3 regions of the Paenibacillus sp. MAH-35 genome follow, and region 3 is predicted to be linked to each of the others. Evidence: predicted binding sites of a transcription regulator. Region 3 holds the regulator's gene; each other region holds the start of a gene.
What was found. The regulator Rex, encoded in region 3, represses fermentation and respiration genes when NADH is low (regulators of the CRP and FNR family bind a similar motif). The targets are predictions, from matches to a motif close to TTGTGAAATATTTCACAA.
Positions count from the first base shown of each region.

Region 1: AC3Y2E_RS13735 (helical membrane plugin domain-containing protein) is a predicted target of Rex. The motif match lies at 3,539-3,556, and genes of this name have one in related genera.
Region 2: pflB (formate C-acetyltransferase) is a predicted target of Rex. The motif match lies at 3,394-3,411, and genes of this name have one in related genera.

Region 1 covers NZ_JBYUPU010000010.1:204,377-210,284, reverse strand. Annotated here, with positions in the region: gene AC3Y2E_RS13745 (polysaccharide deacetylase family protein) at 1-622, shown strand, start outside; gene AC3Y2E_RS13740 (ATP-dependent DNA helicase) at 921-3,239, shown strand; gene AC3Y2E_RS13735 (helical membrane plugin domain-containing protein) at 3,730-4,164, shown strand; gene AC3Y2E_RS13730 (NAD(P)/FAD-dependent oxidoreductase) at 4,336-5,514, shown strand.
Region 2 covers NZ_JBYUPU010000009.1:174,665-180,572, reverse strand. Annotated here, with positions in the region: gene AC3Y2E_RS12410 (aminopeptidase) at 1-203, shown strand, start outside; gene pflA (pyruvate formate-lyase-activating protein) at 286-1,035, opposite strand; gene pflB (formate C-acetyltransferase) at 1,032-3,293, opposite strand; gene AC3Y2E_RS12395 (hypothetical protein) at 3,910-4,320, opposite strand; gene AC3Y2E_RS12390 (ABC transporter permease) at 4,653-5,786, opposite strand; gene AC3Y2E_RS12385 (ABC transporter ATP-binding protein) at 5,783-5,908, opposite strand, start outside.
Region 3 covers NZ_JBYUPU010000008.1:188,116-194,023, forward strand. Annotated here, with positions in the region: gene AC3Y2E_RS11345 (FtsW/RodA/SpoVE family cell cycle protein) at 1-1,044, opposite strand, end outside; gene AC3Y2E_RS11350 (PadR family transcriptional regulator) at 1,047-1,409, opposite strand; gene AC3Y2E_RS11355 (redox-sensing transcriptional repressor Rex) at 2,147-2,767, opposite strand; gene dinG (ATP-dependent DNA helicase DinG) at 2,764-5,622, opposite strand; gene AC3Y2E_RS11365 (tetratricopeptide repeat protein) at 5,717-5,908, opposite strand, start outside.

The sequences.
Region 1 (5,908 bases), on a different contig from region 3:
GGTTACGCGGGACGTCGTCGCCGAGATGCGGGCGCAGTTCGAAGCCGTGAAGCAGGCCGGCATTGCAATCACTCACGTAGACAACCATATGGGCAGCCTGTACGGGATGGCCACGGGGCGGAGCCATATTCCGCAGGTGATGCTGCAATGCTCCAGACGGGGCTTGCCGTTTCGCTTGTTCCGCCGCATCCACAGCAAGGACAAGTTGCTCGCTTCGATTCCCCACGCCGAGCGGATGCTCGCTCCCGCCGTCGCGCTGGCCGACGTCCTCGGCGTTGCCGTGCCGGACTATTTGCTGTCGCACTCGTATCATATCGAGGAAGGGGAGACGTACGAATCGTTCAAGCGGATGCTGATCGACAAGCTGTACGATCTGCCGGAAGGTGTGAGCGAGACGTACATTCACCCGGCGGTGGACGACGACCGGCTGCAAGCCGTCATTCCCTCGTGGACGAAGCGGGTGTGGGAGTACAAGCTGATGTTCGATCCCGATTTTGCCCATGCCCTGCGTGATGCTAAAGTAACGTTGACCGACTATAGATACGTCCGGGAGCACAGACGGCAATCCCGAATCCGCTCGGCGGGGACGCTGCTGAAGTCATTGATGAGCCGTAAAAAATGAAGCGAAATGCCTGCCGGAAACCCCGGCCCGGTACCGCCGCCCGTGCTGCATCCGGTGCCAGTTGGTTGCGCTGCATGACGCAGTCGGCAGCACCTCCCCTCCTCCGCACGAGGCCAATTGGCCTGCACCCGCCCATGCTGCTTGCGAAAGCGGCTTTTTCGTTTTGCGCCCGCATCGGAGAAGTGGAAGCCGGCTCGATTTCGCAGCTCATACGGGGTATAATGGACATAACCAAGGCGAACGTATGTTTTATTGCAGATTGCAGGGGCGCCTAAACAATCGAGCGGCAGGTGAGGACATGTCCGAGCAGATCGTCTACATTTCCGTGCGGGCGCTTGTGGAATACGCCTATCTCGGGGGCAGCATCGAGGCGGGCTTCCAGTCCGGAGCTCCGCTGACGGAAGGTACGAAGGCGCACCGGGTCATTCAGCACACTTACAAGGAAACGGACCGCAAAGAAGTGTATGTGCAGGGCGAGATCCCGTACGGCGGGCTGGTATTTCAACTGGACGGGCGCTGCGACGGGCTCCTTGGCGGGGAAGACGGGACGTATACGATCGACGAGATCAAGTCCACCTCCCGCGACCTGGAGCTGATCGGGGAGGATACGCATCCCGTACATTGGGCGCAGGCGTTATGTTATGCGTATCTGTATGCCCAAGCCGAACAGCTCGGACATATGCGAGTGCGTCTAACTTACATCCACCGGAAGACGGAGGAGCAGAAACGGTTCGAACGGTCGGCCGGATTCGAAGAGCTGGAGTCGTTCGTCCGGGGCCTTGTGGAGACGTACGCCCCCTATGCCGTCCTGCAGACGGACCACGCCCGCCGCAGAGACCGCTCCATCAAGGAGCTGGCGTTTCCGTTCGAATCTTACCGGCAAGGACAGCGCAACTTCGCCGCGGCGGTATACAAGTCGATAGCGGACAAGAAAAGGTTGTTCGCGAGAGCTCCGACCGGTACGGGCAAAACGATCTCCACGCTGTTTCCTTCCGTCAAGGCGATTGGGGAGGGGCTGCTGCAGCGCTTTTTCTATGTGACGGCGAAGACGACGACGCGGACCGCTGCGGAGGAAGCCTTTGCGTTCATGCGCTCCAAGGGGCTTCATATGCGCTGCGTGACGCTGACGGCCAAGGAGAAGATCTGTTTCAAGGAAGAGACGATCTGCCATAAAGATCATTGCGAATACGCGGACGGTTACTACGACCGGATACAGGGAGCGATTCTGGATCTGCTGTCGGAGCAGAACGCAATTACCCGGGAGGTTATAGAGACGTATGCGCGCAAGCACCGGGTGTGCCCGTTCGAATATTCGCTTGATGCCGCCTACGCCGCGGATGCGGTCATCTGCGATTATAATTATGTATACGATCCCCGGATCGCGCTGAAGCGGTTGTTCGAGGAGCAGCGGAGACGAACTGCGGTGCTGGTCGACGAGGCTCATAACCTGGTGGACCGGGGGAGAGAGATGTACTCCGCCGCTTTGACGAAGGCGCCTTTTCTCGAACTGAAGCGGCTGGCCAAAGGACTGAGCCCGGCGCTCCACGATGCGGCCAAAGCGGTGAACAACGCGTTCATCCAGCTTCGCAAGGAGCATGCCGAGCAGAAGCATGCGGTCTTTCAGGAGGCGCCGATCCTGCTGCTCCCGCTTCTGGAGTCGTTTGCCGGGATCGCCGAGGCGGAGCTGGCGGGCCCCTCATCGGCAGAGCTCCGGCCGCTGCTGACGGATACGTATTACGCGGTCCAGTCTTTTATCCGAACATTCGGTTATTATGACGAGAAATATATAACTTATGCGCTGTTCGAGAGAAGCGACGTGACGGTGAAGCTCTTCTGTCTCGACCCGTCGGGGCTGCTCCGGCAGATGGGGAAAGGGTATCGCTCGCACGTCTCGTTCTCGGCGACGCTTGCGCCGCTGGCGTATTACCGGGATATGCTCGGCGGGGATGCGGACGATTACACGATGGCGATCCCGTCGCCGTTCCATAAGGAACAGCTGGACGTGCTGCTGCTGCCTCTGTCTACCCGCTACCGCGACCGGGAACGCTCTTATGCGCCGATCGCCAATCTGTTGCACCGGGTTACGAGGGAGCGGGCGGGCAATTACCTTGTATTTTTCCCGTCCTATGAATATATGAATGAGGTTGTGGCCCGGTTTGCCGAGCGCGAGCCGGCCGGTCCGGTACTCGTACAGAGCGGAGGCATGTCCGAGGAGGAGCGGGATGCGTTTCTGGGGGCGTTCCGGGAGGACGCCGAGCTGCCGACTACCGGCTTCGCGGTTATGGGCGGCGTTTTCTCCGAAGGGATCGACCTGACGGGCGACCGGCTGACCGGGGTCGTGATCGTCGGTGTAGGACTGCCTCAGCTTGGGCTGGAGCGCGATTTAATCAAACGGTATTTCGACGAGACGGGGAAGAGCGGGTTCGACTACGCGTACAAATTCCCGGGCATGAATAAAGTGCTGCAAGCCGGAGGGCGGCTGATCCGCACCGAGACGGACCGCGGAACGCTCGTGCTCGTCGACGACCGGTTCCTTCAACCGGGGTACCGCGTGATGCTGCCGGACGAGTGGAAGCCGGTTCAACTGGTCGGCGAGGACGGGAGAGACCGCCGATAGGTAGGCCAGGGTCGCCCTCGAGAAGGAAAGCGCCGGCATAACGATGCCGCCCGAAGATGCCCCTGGCGAATAACCCCCGCTAAGGGGGAAGAACGGCAGGAAAAACAGGTTCGGACACAAAATATTCACAATTGTCGAAAATTGTTTTTTCCCAATTTTACAGAAGAGGGTATAATAAGAATCACATAGAGTTCCGTCTGTACCTGTTCCTGCTCACCGGCACAGAAAGACATGATTATGCGGCTTGAACGCCTGAACGACCAACCGGGAAGCGCCTAACGGCCGCGTTCCGGCCGTATTTGTGAAAAATGGTACAAATACGCAGGTATTCGAGAATTTCTATCGCTAACTTACGGATTTACTCGTTAAACGGGGCTTGTTCTCCGGTTTACACCGTTTCTCTTGCGAAGAAGCGTCACGTCTACCTGGCTTGAACAGGGATTGGAACAAAACAGGGCTTCTATTTTAATGCAAAGGAGGACGTTTACTAATGTCACAAACATCCACGCAAGAAGCGGCGCTTACTTCCGCTCCCGCGGCACCACAAACGGATGTGCTCGATCAACTGATGAAACCTGAGGTGCAGCAATCGCTAACGGTATTGGTCGAGAACTTGCCGAAACTGGCCGAGATGGTCACGATTTTGACGAAAACGTATGATGTCGTCCAAAACGTCGTAACCGACAAAGTACTGATTGATGATCTGAAAGTAGGTATGGAGGAGTTCGTGAAGCCGATAGCGGATAAAGCTAAAGGCGTCGCCGCCGCCGCGATTGAAGCTAACGACCGCACTCAAGCGGAAGCGAGCACAATCGGGCTGTTCGGACTGCTCAAAATGCTGAAAGACCCGCAAGTTCAGCAAACGCTTCGCTTCGCTCAAGCTTTCCTGGAAGTGCTCGGCGAGCGCAAAAATCAAAACGGCTGATTCCCGGCCGCAGCGACACAAAAGGCGTATGGATTCGATTAGCCGCTTTTTTTGCGGTAATTTTTCATTTCCCGGTATGGAAAGCTTGATGTCGCTTCCGGGCGATCAAGCAAGGCTGCGTGTTCATCTTGGTTTTCCCAAAACGCGCAAATCAGGACGGAGGATAACAGTATGTCGAAGCAAATAGTAATTTTGGGCGGCGGCTACGGCGGTTTGCTCGCTGCATTGACGACGCGCAAATATATGTCGGCTGAAGAGGCTACGATTACAGTCGTCAATCGTTTCCCGACTCACCAGATCATTACGGAGCTGCACCGTCTTGCTGCTGGCAGCCTGAACGAGAAATCCGTGGCGCTTCCGCTGGAGAAGCTGCTGCGCGGCAAACAAATCAATCTGATGATTGATACGGTTCAAGAAATTACCCCGGATCAGAAGCAAGTGAAGCTGGCCGGCGGCGCTTTCCTCCGTTACGACGTTCTGGTCGTAGCGATGGGCAGCGAAACGGCATTTTTCGGTATCCCGGGACTGCAGGAGCACAGCTTCACGCTGAAGTCGGTTAGCGACGCCAACAAGCTCCGCGCCCACATCGAAGCAAGCATCGAAAAATATAGCAAAACTAGCGACAAAGCCGACGCTACGTTCGTTGTCGGCGGCGGCGGTCTGACCGGTATCGAGCTCGTTGGTGAACTCGCGGACATGCTGCCTCAGCTGTGCAGCAAATATGCGGTCGACTTCAGCGAAATTTCGTTGTATTGCGTAGAAGCAGCTCCTTCCATCCTGGCCGGATTCGCGCCTGATCTCGTGCAGCGCGCGCAAACGAGCCTGGAGAAGCGCGGCGTAGAGTTCCTGACCGGACTTCCGATTACGGAAGTGAAGCCGGGCGAGGCGTTCCTCAAAGACGGCCGTTCGATCGTAACGAACACGATCGTATGGACCGGCGGCGTACAAGGCAACTCGGTTGTCGCAAACTGTGGCATCGAAGTCAACCGCGGCCGTGCTACCGTAACGGAAGGCTTGCAATCGACTTCGCATCCTGACATCTTCGTGGCAGGCGACAGCGCTGTCGTGATGAGTCCGGAAGGCCGTCCGTTCCCGCCAACCGCTCAGCTTGCTTGGCAAATGGGCGAAACGATCGGCTACAACATCTTCGCTTACTTCAAAGGCGCGACGATGAACACGTTCCAGCCGGTATTCTCCGGTACGCTGGCCAGCCTGGGCCGCAAAGACGCGATCGGAACGATCGGCGGCAACCAGACGAAGCTGAAAGGCGCGCTGGCTACGTATATGAAGGAAGCGAGCAACATTCGCTACCTGAGCCATATCAACGGTTTGTTCACGCTGGCTTATTAATCGGCTGCGATGAGAAAAGGGTGCCCTCGGGCACCCTTTTTTTCGTAGGGAGTATGTGTAAGTTTTCAGTAAGGCTGTCCCTATGCTGGAGTGAAATGAGGGGCTTCCTTAAAAGAAAAGGAGCCTTACCCCCTTAGTTAAGGGAGGCGGCTTGGTGTAGCAATGGAGGGAATATTCCTATTCAAGATTCGCCGAAAGTCAACGGTTATTCATAGGTGAAGCGGAAGAGTTACTTCCGTTATTCCCGCGATGTACGTTACTTTCACGCAATAGCGGAAGTTTGGTTTCCGTTATTTCGGTTTTTTTGGGGGATACGGGCGATTATCCTGGAAATAGCGGAACAAAGGGTTCCGCTATACGTCGAATTCCTGCTGCAAAAATCAGATAACGGAAG
Region 2 (5,908 bases), on a different contig from region 3:
CTCTCGGCCGCGCTTATCCGATCACGATCGAAGGCGGTTCGGAGATGAGCAAGGAGCAGTTGTCCGAACGCGGCGCCAATGACAGTCTCATTCATGTCGACTTCATGATGGGCTCGTCCAGCATGAATATCGACGGCATTACCGCAGACGGCCGGGCGGAACCGATTTTCCGCGACGGCAATTGGGCGATCGAGCTCGATTGATCGGCTGCGGTTCCGCGATCGATGCAAAAACCTCCGAATTCCTTGAGAGATCAAGGGTTCGGAGGTTTTTTGCACTTTCTTTCTACAGGACGTGCAGAGGCGTATCCGTCATGCTTCTCCGCCCTTCCTCGATTAAGTGGATTGCCCGCTCCACTTCGTTGTCTGTCGGCTCCGGGCATCCTTCCAATACATATTCCCGGCCTAGCTCCTGCCATTTGTATACGCCCATCCGGTGGTACGGCAGTACCTCCACCTTCTCCACCCCGCGCAGCTTCCCGATAAACCGTCCCAGCTCGCGAAGCTCTTCCATGGAGTCCGTCCATCCGGGGACGAGCACGCGGCGGACCCACATCGCTTTACCTTTGGCGGACAAATGCTCGGCGAAGCGCAGAATTTTGTCATTCGGCTGGCTCGTCAGCTCCTGATGGGCTTCCCGGTTCATCATCTTCAGATCGAGCAGGACGAGATCGGTGTGCCGCAGCAGCTCCTCCGCATGCGCCGGCTCGCAGAAGCCCGAGCTGTCGAGAGCGGTGTGCAGCCCCCACCGTTCCTTGACAGCGGCGAACAGCTTCGCGACAAAAGGCGCCTGCAGCGAAGGCTCGCCGCCCGATACGGTAATGCCGCCGCCGGAGAGACGGTAAAACTCCACATACGGCTCGATCTCGGCGAGGATGTCCTCGACCTCCACGCGGCGGCCCGCTTCGGTATCCCACGAGTCCGGATTATGGCAGTACCGGCAGCGCAGCGCACAGCCCTGCATGAACAAGACGAAGCGGATTCCCGGCCCGTCCACGGTGCCGAACGTCTCCAGCGAATGGATGCGGCCCGTCATACCTCACCGTGGAACGTGCGGCTGATGACGTCGAGCTGCTGCTCGCGGGTCAGCTTGATGAAGTTGACCGCGTAGCCGGATACGCGAATCGTCAGCTGCGGATAGTTCTCCGGGTGCTCCATCGCGTCAAGCAACTGCTCCCGGTTGAAGACGTTCACGTTCAGATGGTGGCCGCCGAGCGTCGCGTACCCGTCCAGCATCGACACGAGGTTTTGCACACGAGGCCCTTCTTCCCGGCCTAGCGCCTTCGGAACGATCGAGAACGTGTTCGAGATGCCGTCCAGGCTGCAGGCGTACGGCAGCTTCGCCACCGATGCGAGCGATGCGAGAGCGCCCTTGCGATCCCGGCCGTGCATCGGGTTCGCGCCCGGCGCAAACGGCTGACCGGCTTGACGTCCGTCCGGCGTCGTCCCTGTTTTCTTGCCGTAAACGACGTTCGAGGTGATCGTCAGGACCGACATCGTCGGCACTGCATTGCGGTACGGCTTATGCTTGTTCAGCTTGCTCATGAACGATTCGACCAGTTCGACCGCGATGCTGTCCACCCGTTCGTCGTTGTTGCCGTATTGCGGGTACTCGCCTTCAATCTCGAAATCGACGGCGATCCCTTTCTCGTTGCGGACCGGTTTCACTTTGGCGTAACGGATCGCGCTGAGCGAATCGGCCACAACCGACAAGCCGGCGATGCCGCAAGCCATCGTGCGGACGATGTCGCGGTCGTGCAGCGCCATTTCGAGGCGCTCATAGCAATATTTGTCGTGCATGTAATGAATGACGTTGAGCGTGTTCATATACAGCTTCGCCAGCCATTCCAGGACGGAGTCGTAAGCTTTCGCCACCTCATCGTAGTTGAGCACGTCCGAGTCGATCGGTTTCATCGCAGGACCGACCTGGATGCCGAGCACTTCGTCGACGCCTCCGTTGATGGCGTATAGCAGCGCTTTGGCCAAGTTCGCCCTTGCGCCGAAAAACTGCATTTGCTTGCCGATGCGCATCGCCGAGACGCAGCAGGCGATGCCATAATCGTCCCCGTAATACGGGCGCATCAGCTCGTCGTTTTCGTACTGGATCGAGCTCGTCTCGATCGATACTTTGGCGCAGTACGCCTTGAACTTATACGGCAAGTGCGGCGACCAGAGCACCGTCAAGTTTGGCTCCGGCGACGGTCCCAGATTGTAGAGCGTGTGCAGGAAGCGGAACGAGTTTTTCGTAACGCGCGGCTCGCCGCTTAGCGACATGCCGCCGATCGATTCGGTCACCCAGGTCGGGTCTCCGCTGAACAACTCGTTGTAATCCGGCGTGCGCAAAAATTTGACGATACGCAGCTTCATGACGAAATGATCGACGATCTCCTGGGCTTCCTGCTCAGTCAGCACGCCTTCCTTCAAATCCCGCTCGAAGTAGATGTCCAGGAAGCTCGACACGCGCCCAAGGCTCATCGCGGCGCCGTTCTGCTCTTTGATCGCCCCGAGGTAGGCGAAATACAGCCATTGTACGGCTTCGCGCGCCGACTGCGCAGGCAGGGAGATGTCGTAACCGTAGGCGGCAGCCATCCGTTTCAGCTCGTCCAGACTGCGGATTTGCTCCGACAGCTCTTCTCTCAAGCGGATAACGTCTTCGGACATCTGATCCACTTCGAGTCCGGCCAGCTCTTCTTTCTTGCCCGCGATCAGACGATCTACGCCGTACAGCGCAACCCGGCGGTAATCGCCGATAATCCGGCCGCGGCCATAAGCATCGGGCAGACCGGTGATTATCCCGGCTTTGCGCGCCGTCTTCATCTCGGAGGTGTAAGCGTCGAACACGCCTTGGTTATGCGTTTTGCGGATATCGGTAAACAACCGGATCATCTCTTCCGGCAGCTTGAACCCGTAAGCTTCGCAAGCATCGGCCACCATACGGATGCCGCCGAGCGGCTGGACGGAACGTTTGAACGGCTCGTCCGTTTGCACGCCGACGATTTTCTCTTTCTCTTTGTCCAGATAGCCCGGGCCGTGCGAGACGATCGTCGATACGGTATCGACGTCTACATCAAGCACTCCGCCCTTGGCCCGCTCCGCGCGGGTCAGCTCCATAATTTGCGCCCACAGCTCCGTCGTATGTCCGGTCGGACCGGCGAGGAACGATTCGTCTCCGAGATAGGGAGTCAGGTTCGTATCGATAAAGTTTTTCACGTCAATCCGCGTCTGCCAGTTCCCCGGCCGGAATTCCCGCCATGCTTCAACATTGTGTGTTTGTGCCGGTTTTGTGCCGATCATGCCAGATCCCTCCATTTCTCTATCTACCTTGAGTATAGGCGATAACCGGCCGCTTCCGGCGTGACATTTATCACACGATTGGGCCGATTAAGTTTCGAATTTGTGAAAAAAAGTACAATATTGCGAGAAACGGTTGCGTATGACAGGGGGTGGGGTGGTGAGCGAGCGTTGGGTGGGCGTGGTGAGCAGGCATTGGATAGGCGGGAGGTGAGGCTACTGGCGGGCGGTGAGCGCTCGTTGAGCGGGCGCCCCCAATCAGAGTCTTTGACAACCTCTATTTTCGGTGAAATCGAGAAAATGAAGGGAATAAAGGCGATTTGCACCCCTTATTTCCACCGACTGGCCGGGTCCGCATCCGTTTCCCCCATTTTAAGAGCCTCAAACCGCTCTTATTTCCCCCTCCAAGCGGGTTTCGGACAAAATAAAGGCTGCAAACCGCTCTTAACCGCTTCCTTCCCGGCTATAAGCAGGGCAGAAGGCCTCCCGGGTCGCTTTATTATCATTTTATCGCCTTAGCGCCCCCTCCGAAATCATTCAAAAGCCCGGACATTCGCCCGGGCTCCCTTATCCTTCATTATAAATAAACGACTTGTCGTTATTCTCATGCCACAGCGTTTCAAAGCTGCGGCTGCATCGTATCTTCCCCGACGAGCGGCATATGCAGCAGTTCTTCGGGTACGAGCTCTTCGGCGCGTACCGGTCCCGTGTTGCCCCGGCCGGGACGGGCAGCCGTCTCGAGCGAGCTTCTGCGCACTTCGGCCAGCACCTCCGGAAGCGGAGCGATCCGTTCCTGCACAGGCATTTGCGTTAGCACCAGCGTATAGCTTTCTTCCTGCTCTCGGACGGTTAACACAGGGCCGCCGGCCGCTTTTCCCGGCTCCAGCCATCTGTGCGCTTCCCGGATCATGAGACGCTCGACATCCGCTTTTTGTTTGATGTAAACGGCGGAATCCCCGTCGGTTTCGGCGATCAGCCGCTTTAACCGTTTACGTTCCTCCATCCATTTCGCCAAACGATACAAAATCATCAGTCGAACACTCCTTTCCCCTCTGAACTTATTGTAAGGCGGAAACATTAAGGGAGCATTAGCGGATCATTAGCGCAGCATTAACTTTATGTGTCAATCGTGTAACAAGGTGCGTCAGCTTTACATAACGTTACGTTTCATTCCGGCATTACCAGTTTGCCACGTTGCGGACTTTTTATGTATGCGTTTTCGTCCAAACCCCAAAAAACGGCTCTCCGAATCGCTTGACCGGCCAATCCGCCCGGCCTTGTGCGATCCGTGAGAACCGTTACTATCGCTTATCCTCTTCTAATATGACTATAAGTACGAGGCTCCGGACTTCCAGTCACGCCTTACTCCCACTTAAACGTAAAACTCGAGATCGTAAACGCCACCACAATCCAGCCGCCGAGCAGCGCCGCCTCCGGCCACAACGCCGCAAAATCCGCCCCGACGTTCATCACCTGGCGCATCGCCGTCGTCAGATGCGAGATCGGCAGCAGCTTCACCACATATTGCAGCAGCACAGGCATCTCTTTAATCGGAAAAAATACTCCGCCGAGAAACAGCATCGGAAACGAGACGAAGCCGGCGATCGGCCCGGCGCTTTCCGGCGTCTTGGCCAGAGAGGCGATAATGAAGCCGAGCGACATGAAGGTGAGCGTCCCGAGCACGACGAACAGAAACAGCAGCCACCACGCCCCGTTCACCTGCGTGCCGAAAAACGTCGAGCCGACGAACACGACGATAAACGCCTGCATGCCGTTCATCACGAGCCTTGCCGTTATCTGCGCGGCGATGAACGTCGACGCTTTAAGCGTCGTGCTCTGCATTCTCCGCAGAATGCCGCGCTCGCGCCACGAAGCGATTTGACCGGCTACTCCATTCAGGTTGGTAGACATAATCATCATAGCCAGAATGCCAGGGACGAGAAAATCGATATATTTCAAATTCAGCGACTGAACCGCGACCGATTCCACCGTTACGACCGGCGAATAGTTGGCAAGCTGCTTGCTCAGGCCGTCCACCACCTGCGACAAAACCGCCAGCGCCAACTGGGACGTCGTCATATTGGTCTCGTCGTAATACGCCTTGACCTTGGCCACCTCGGGCATCGGTTCGAACAGCGGATCGAGATACGCATTGGTGGAATGCTTCCCGAGCTGTTCCTCGTAACCGTCCGGGATGACTACGATAATATGCAGATCGCCCCGCTTCAGCTCTTCCATCGCTTGTTCCTTGTTGTATTCCTCTTTCAGTTCGATCACATGGCTTAATTGGCGGAGCGAACCGACTAGCGTACGCGAAGCGCTGCTGTGATCCTCATCGATGATCGCTCCGTTCAGCGATATGCCGCTGCCGTTGCCGAGAAAAGCTCCCAGCATGCCCATAAAAAAAACCGGGAATAACAGCGACCAGAAGAGCACCTGACGGTTTCGAATAAATAACCGGAGCTGAGCGAGCGTCAACTGCAAGTAAGCCTTCATTCCTCTCTCAGGCTCCTTCCCGTCATATGGATGAACACGTCTTCCAGCGTGGCTGTACGAGTGCGCAGGTCGGCGAATTCCAGTCCTCTTGCTCCCGCAACCGCGATCCAATCGGTCAAGGT
Region 3 (5,908 bases):
ACCTATAAATCCGGCGCATCCCAAAGCAATGACAATTCCCGCAAGCCATCCGAATTGATGGACCAGAAATACGTATACCATGTCGTTATGCGCTTCCGGCAGACGTAAGGACGTATGTGCGCCGTTTCCGAACCAGCCTGCCGACTGCAAAGCCTTTTGAATCTGAACATTCATATATCCGGCGCCAAGCGGGTCCCGGTTCGGATCGAGATACATGCTCCATTTATCCACTAGGTACGGTCTGGATTGCACGGCGACGACAAGAAAAGTGCCGAGCGGCAGCAGCGTTTGTGCGATCACCCGTTTCCATTTTCCTGTAACCGAGCCAGCCATGACCAGCAGGGCAGTTAAGTACAGAACAAGACCCGGAATTTTTCCCAGACTTCCGTAGAGCAGCAGCGGCACCAGCACCAGAATCGCTGCCGTAGTCAGCCAAAAGTACGGCTTTTTCGCACGTTCGATCAATATCCCCGGAGCCGCTGCAATCCATAAATAGGTGCTTAACCAGGCCCAATCGAGGCTGATCCAGCCTAGATTGATGTACGTCGGCGAGCCGTTTACGGCGGCTCCAAACCAATGACAGCCGACCATCCCGCCAGTTGCGGCGGCATAAAGCGCCCAGCTGTATCTTTGTATCGCACGTGGTTGAATGAAGTACAGGAGGCCCATAATCAATAAACCGCAAGCGACGGAAACCAGCTTTTTTTCTCCTAAAGGAAACCGAACCGTCATACTGTTATCGATATGATACATCGCGAATACACCTAATACCGCAAATAACAGTCCCCCGATCATGAGCGGCCAATTCATTCTAGGTTTATGTACCGCATGCAGATCTTTACCGACCTTGACCGGATCTCCCATTCGCCCGATCGCATACCGTACGGCTTCCTCCCGGTGATGACCCGCTTCCTCCCGTTCCATCACCAGTTCCTCCAGATGGCTCTCGAGTTCTTTGCGAATATGCGGGTGGACTTCCTTCGCTTTAATCTGTGCGCATACGGAGCGGAGATAACTCCGAATCAATTCGTGATCCCGAATCATGGTTAAGCTCTCCCCTCCTTTAATACGAGATCGACAGCGCTGCGGAATACGTTCCATTCCGACTTTTTATGCTCCAGCTGTTTCTGGCCCGGCGGTGTGATCCGGTAATATTTCCGCTTGCGGCCGTTCACCTCGTTCCAGTAGGCGTCCACCCAGCCTTCCGCTTCCATCGCGTGTAGAATCGGATACAAGGTACCCTCCTTCAAAGCAAATACGCCTTCCGACCTGCGTTCCAGCTCCTTCAACAGCTCGTAGCCGTACAGATCGTGGCGGTTCAGCAGCGCCAGTATCATCGTGCCCGTGCTGCCCTTGAGCAGTTCTTTGTTCAATCTGTCGCCTCCTCTGTACCTAGGTATTCTATACATAGATTTACTATGCATATGTTTACTAGGTATAAGTGTACAATAGGTGTTCCTATTTGTCCAATGGACGCTTCCTTCCACATACAAAACACGCTAACGCGCAATTTCATACACCTCCTTCCGGCGGTATCCCTAAAGATAAGTACGATTATTTCGTCCGAACAGTCAATTTGCGATTTTTTGAGCCTACATAGAAAAAAGACCTCAGCCTCCACTATACTGTGGAATTTGAGGTCCTTTTGTTTGGAAATCGGGACGTTCCCGTGTCATGTGAACACTTTGGGACAGCCCTTCTTACTCCGAAATCTCATCCTTTCCCTATCAGAAGTCCCTATAATGGAGTGCGGCTGATCCGGACGGTCCTTTGACGTGCAAACCCATTACGTTGGTGCGTGGAAGATAACGGGAGCCTTCGCTCCAGCCGGTCGTTGATGAGGTTATGCGGGAATAGCTCGACTCCAAGTGCAACCAATCCCGTAAACTAGTTTCTTGCGAACCGAGCGCGTTTGGGCTTCGCTGTGACGACATGCGGATGGGCTACCTAACCATACGATAAGCAACGATAAGCAACGATAAGCAGCTAGCGACACATTAGCCGCCCCGACAAGCAAGGGGTGCCCTTACCCGCTTTAGTTATGGGGAAGAGCCTCAACCTTCCGATCTTTTTAAAAATGCCTGCGTCTCCGCAGGCATCCGCAACTCCACACTCCGTCTGTGACCATCAGCAGCCTCGCCTTGCCTCAATCCAAATAATAAGCCAAGCTCTGCAGCTCGGTCGTAAAATCCGCATGATGAACGCGAATCTCGTTCGGCACCTTAATAATGACCGGCGCGAAGTTAAGAATCGCTTCCACCCCGGCGTCAACGAACTGGTTGGCGACCAGTTGCGCTTCGAACGCCGGGACGGTAATGATGCCGATCCGCACCTTGTGCTCCCGGACCGTCTCGTTAAGCACCGTCATGGGCTGGACAGTCAAATTGTTAATATGCTCGCCGAGCTTGTCCGGAGAGCTGTCGAAGACGGCTACGATCTTCATATTGTCTTTCAGGTAGGCGTTGTAATTGCACAAAGCCCGGCCCAGGTTTCCGGCTCCGACCAGAATGACCGGAATAATCTGGTCCAGCTTTAAAATTTGGCGGATTTTCTCGATCAAATAGACGACGTCATAGCCGATCCCTTTTTTGCCGAATTCCCCGAAGTAAGCCAAATCTTTGCGGATCTGCGCCGGATTCAAATCGAGCTTTTGGCCCAGATCCTGCGACGAGACCATCTGCACGTTGCGCCGGCTAAGCTCATTCAAAAAACGAAGATAAACCGGGAGACGGCGGACGACCGCCTCCGAAATTTTCGGTGTCTTCATCCGTTTTCCTCCCCCATCCAATCTGATATTCGCGGTACCAACTGCTGTGTGCTCAAATGTTCGATTTTCGGACCGGGCAGCGAATACAAAAAGTTGCGGCCATAGGAGGTTTCCAGTACACGCGTATCGTAAATCACGACGACACCGCGGTCTTTAGCCGTCCGAACGAGACGTCCGAAGCCTTGCTTGAAGCGGATGACCGCCTGCGGCACCGACAGCGCCGTAAACGGGTTCAGGTTGTTCTTTTTCAGCTGCTCGCTTTTGGCTTCGACCAGCGGGTGATTCGGAGGCTGGAACGGAAGTCTGACGATCGCCAGACAAGTCAGCGCCTCCCCCGGAATGTCGACGCCTTCCCAGAAGCTGCTCGTGCCCAGCAGAACACTGGACGACTGCGAGCGGAACATCCGGATCAGCTTGCTGCGGTTGCCGCTGTCGACGCCTTGGCCGAGCACCTGAATGCCGCTCGGCTTCAGCCGCTCCTTCAACTCCGGATGAATTTGCTTCAGCATCCGGTGCGAAGTGAACAGGACGAGCATCCGGCCCTTCGTCTCCTTCGCCACATCGGCCAAAGACCCGACAAGCGCCCCGAGGAACACTTCGTCCGCCGTCGCCCCTTTGACGCTAGGGAAATCCCGCGGAATCAGCACAAGCGCTTGCTTGCGGTACTGAAACGGCGATGCAAGCTGCACCGTCTTCACCTTCTCGGTATCCGACAACGGCTGCAAGCCCAGCTGCGAGGCGCTGTATTGAAACGTTTTGTTAACCGTTAAAGTCGCCGACGTTAATACGACACTGTCCTTCGCCTCGAAGAAGTGCTGCTTGAGCAGATGACTGACGTCGAGTGGCACGGCAAACACCTGGAGCGACTTGCTCTTGAAGTACGGAGCGGCCTCAAGCCAGTACACGTAATGCGGATCGGGCATCTGCATAAAGAACCGGAGCACGTCCCGGTGCCGCAGCAACGCTTTCACCGACCCCGACAAGTCTGTCAGCACGCTGCTCGTCGCAAACTCGTCGGTTTCCTCCTTCAGCTCGGTAACAAGCCGTTCCAGCTTTTTGCCGATCTCGGTCGCTTCGAGGTAAATGTTCTCTTCGATCACAAGCAGCGAGCTCCACGCCTTCGGCAGCGCTTCCGGCTTGAGACGGAGCACGAGTTGTCCGCTCTCGGTCCCTCCGCCGTCGTTGCGCTCGGAGACGAACATATACAGCAGCTCGGTCAGCTTGTCCCACTCTTCCTTAATGCGCACCATGCGCGGATAAACCGACTCGATCGTCTGGTTCCAGTCAGCGGCCTTTTGCTCCGAGCCGCGCTGCAGCCTGAACTGAAGCGAGGGCAGCTGGCCGTTCTTCGCATCCTTATACAGCCACAGCAGCGTGTTTACCAGGGAGGCATAATGCAGATCCATCCCCAGATGTTTGCTCGCCACTTCCTCGAAATGATGCGCTTCATCAATGACGAGCTGCTTGTAGGCCGGCAGAAGCCGGTTTTCCGCCTGAATATCGGTAAACAGCAGCGAATGATTAGTAATGACCACGTCCGCAATATTCGCTTCATTACGGGCGCGGTGGTAAAAACATTTTTTGAACCAGGGGCACATCCGGTTCAGGCACGAATCGGTGTCGCTGCCGACCGTCTGCCAAAATTCGGCCCCGCGCCCGGCGAAATACAGTTCCTCGTCGTCTCCGTGGTTCGTCTCCGAAAGCCATACGACCATCTGGGCCGCGGTGATCCGGTCTTCCTTCTCGCTGGCAAAGTCGCGGTTGTACAGCTTCTGCTCGAATTTGCGCAGGCATAAATAATGGCTCCGCCCCTTAAGCACGGCCGCCCGGAACGGTACCGGAAATATATCCTGAAGCAGCGGGATGTCCCGCTGACGGAGCTGCTCCTGCAAGTTGATCGTGTGGGTGCTGACGATCACTTTCTTGTCTTCCTTGATGCCGTGGTACAGGGAAGGAATCAAGTATCCGAGCGACTTTCCCGTGCCGGTTCCCGCTTCCACCATCAGATGGCGGTCGGACGAAAACGAGCTCTCCACCTCGCGGATCATATGCTCCTGCGCTTCGCGTTCTTCGTAGTGCTCGAACTTGCTGCGCAAATTCGTCTTGATTTTATCGTAAAACTCGTCGAACGACTCGTTTTTGCCGATTTGAGGCGAACCTTCTTCCTCACGGGCCGGCTTCTCCTCATCCCAGTCCCCGACATTCAGCACGTATTGACGAAAATACCGGTTCGTCTCGGGGTCGATACTGACTGCCGATTCTTTGCGCACCCGCATCTCCTGCATAAACCAGCCCATGTCCGAAGGATCGGACTCGAACAGCTGAGCCAGCTTCTGAACGGTCAGCAGCGGCAGCGTATCGAACCGCTCCAAACATTTGAGCCAGATAAGCGCCGTCACTTCAGCGTCGCTGTCCGCCTGGTGCGGACGATCGTGACCAAGCCCGAAAGCGGTGCTCACCATCGACAGTTGAAGGCTCGTCAGCGAAGGGAACAGGATGCGCAGGAAGGGAATCGTATCGATAACCCGCCCGTCAAAAGGAAGATATCCGCTTCGTTCGCAAGCGTATCGCAAAAACATATGGTCAAAACCCGCATTGTGGGCCACAAGCGCGCTGTCGGCAAGCAAAGGAAGCATGTCGGACAACACGTCTTCGAGAACGGGAGCGTCCGCCACCATCTCATCGGTGATGCCTGTCAGCTGTACGATAAATTCAGGTATGGATTTATTAGGCCGGACGAAGGATGAATACCGCCGGCTGATGACACCATCTTCTATAACAACAAGACCAACCTGTATGATATCATCCGAAGGTTGGTCTCCCGTTGTTTCAAAATCGATTACCGCATATCTCATCCGGTACTCTTCAATCCCTTCTTCGCGATTCCCTTCTTAGCATACCAAATTATTGCCTAGCCGAAAAGGGAAGCCGAAGCGAGGCTATGATCATTTAATGGATAAATCCTTCTCCGGCGCTTTGGCTTCCGTGATGCGACATGCATATTCCCATGTTGATCATCGGCTCCACGCTGCTCGGATCGGCCATATAGGCCAGTTTGAAGAAATGCTGGGCTTGCTCGATATTGGCGTTTTTGGCATGAATGCATCCCATCGCGTTATACGAGACGGCCTTCATCTGGTC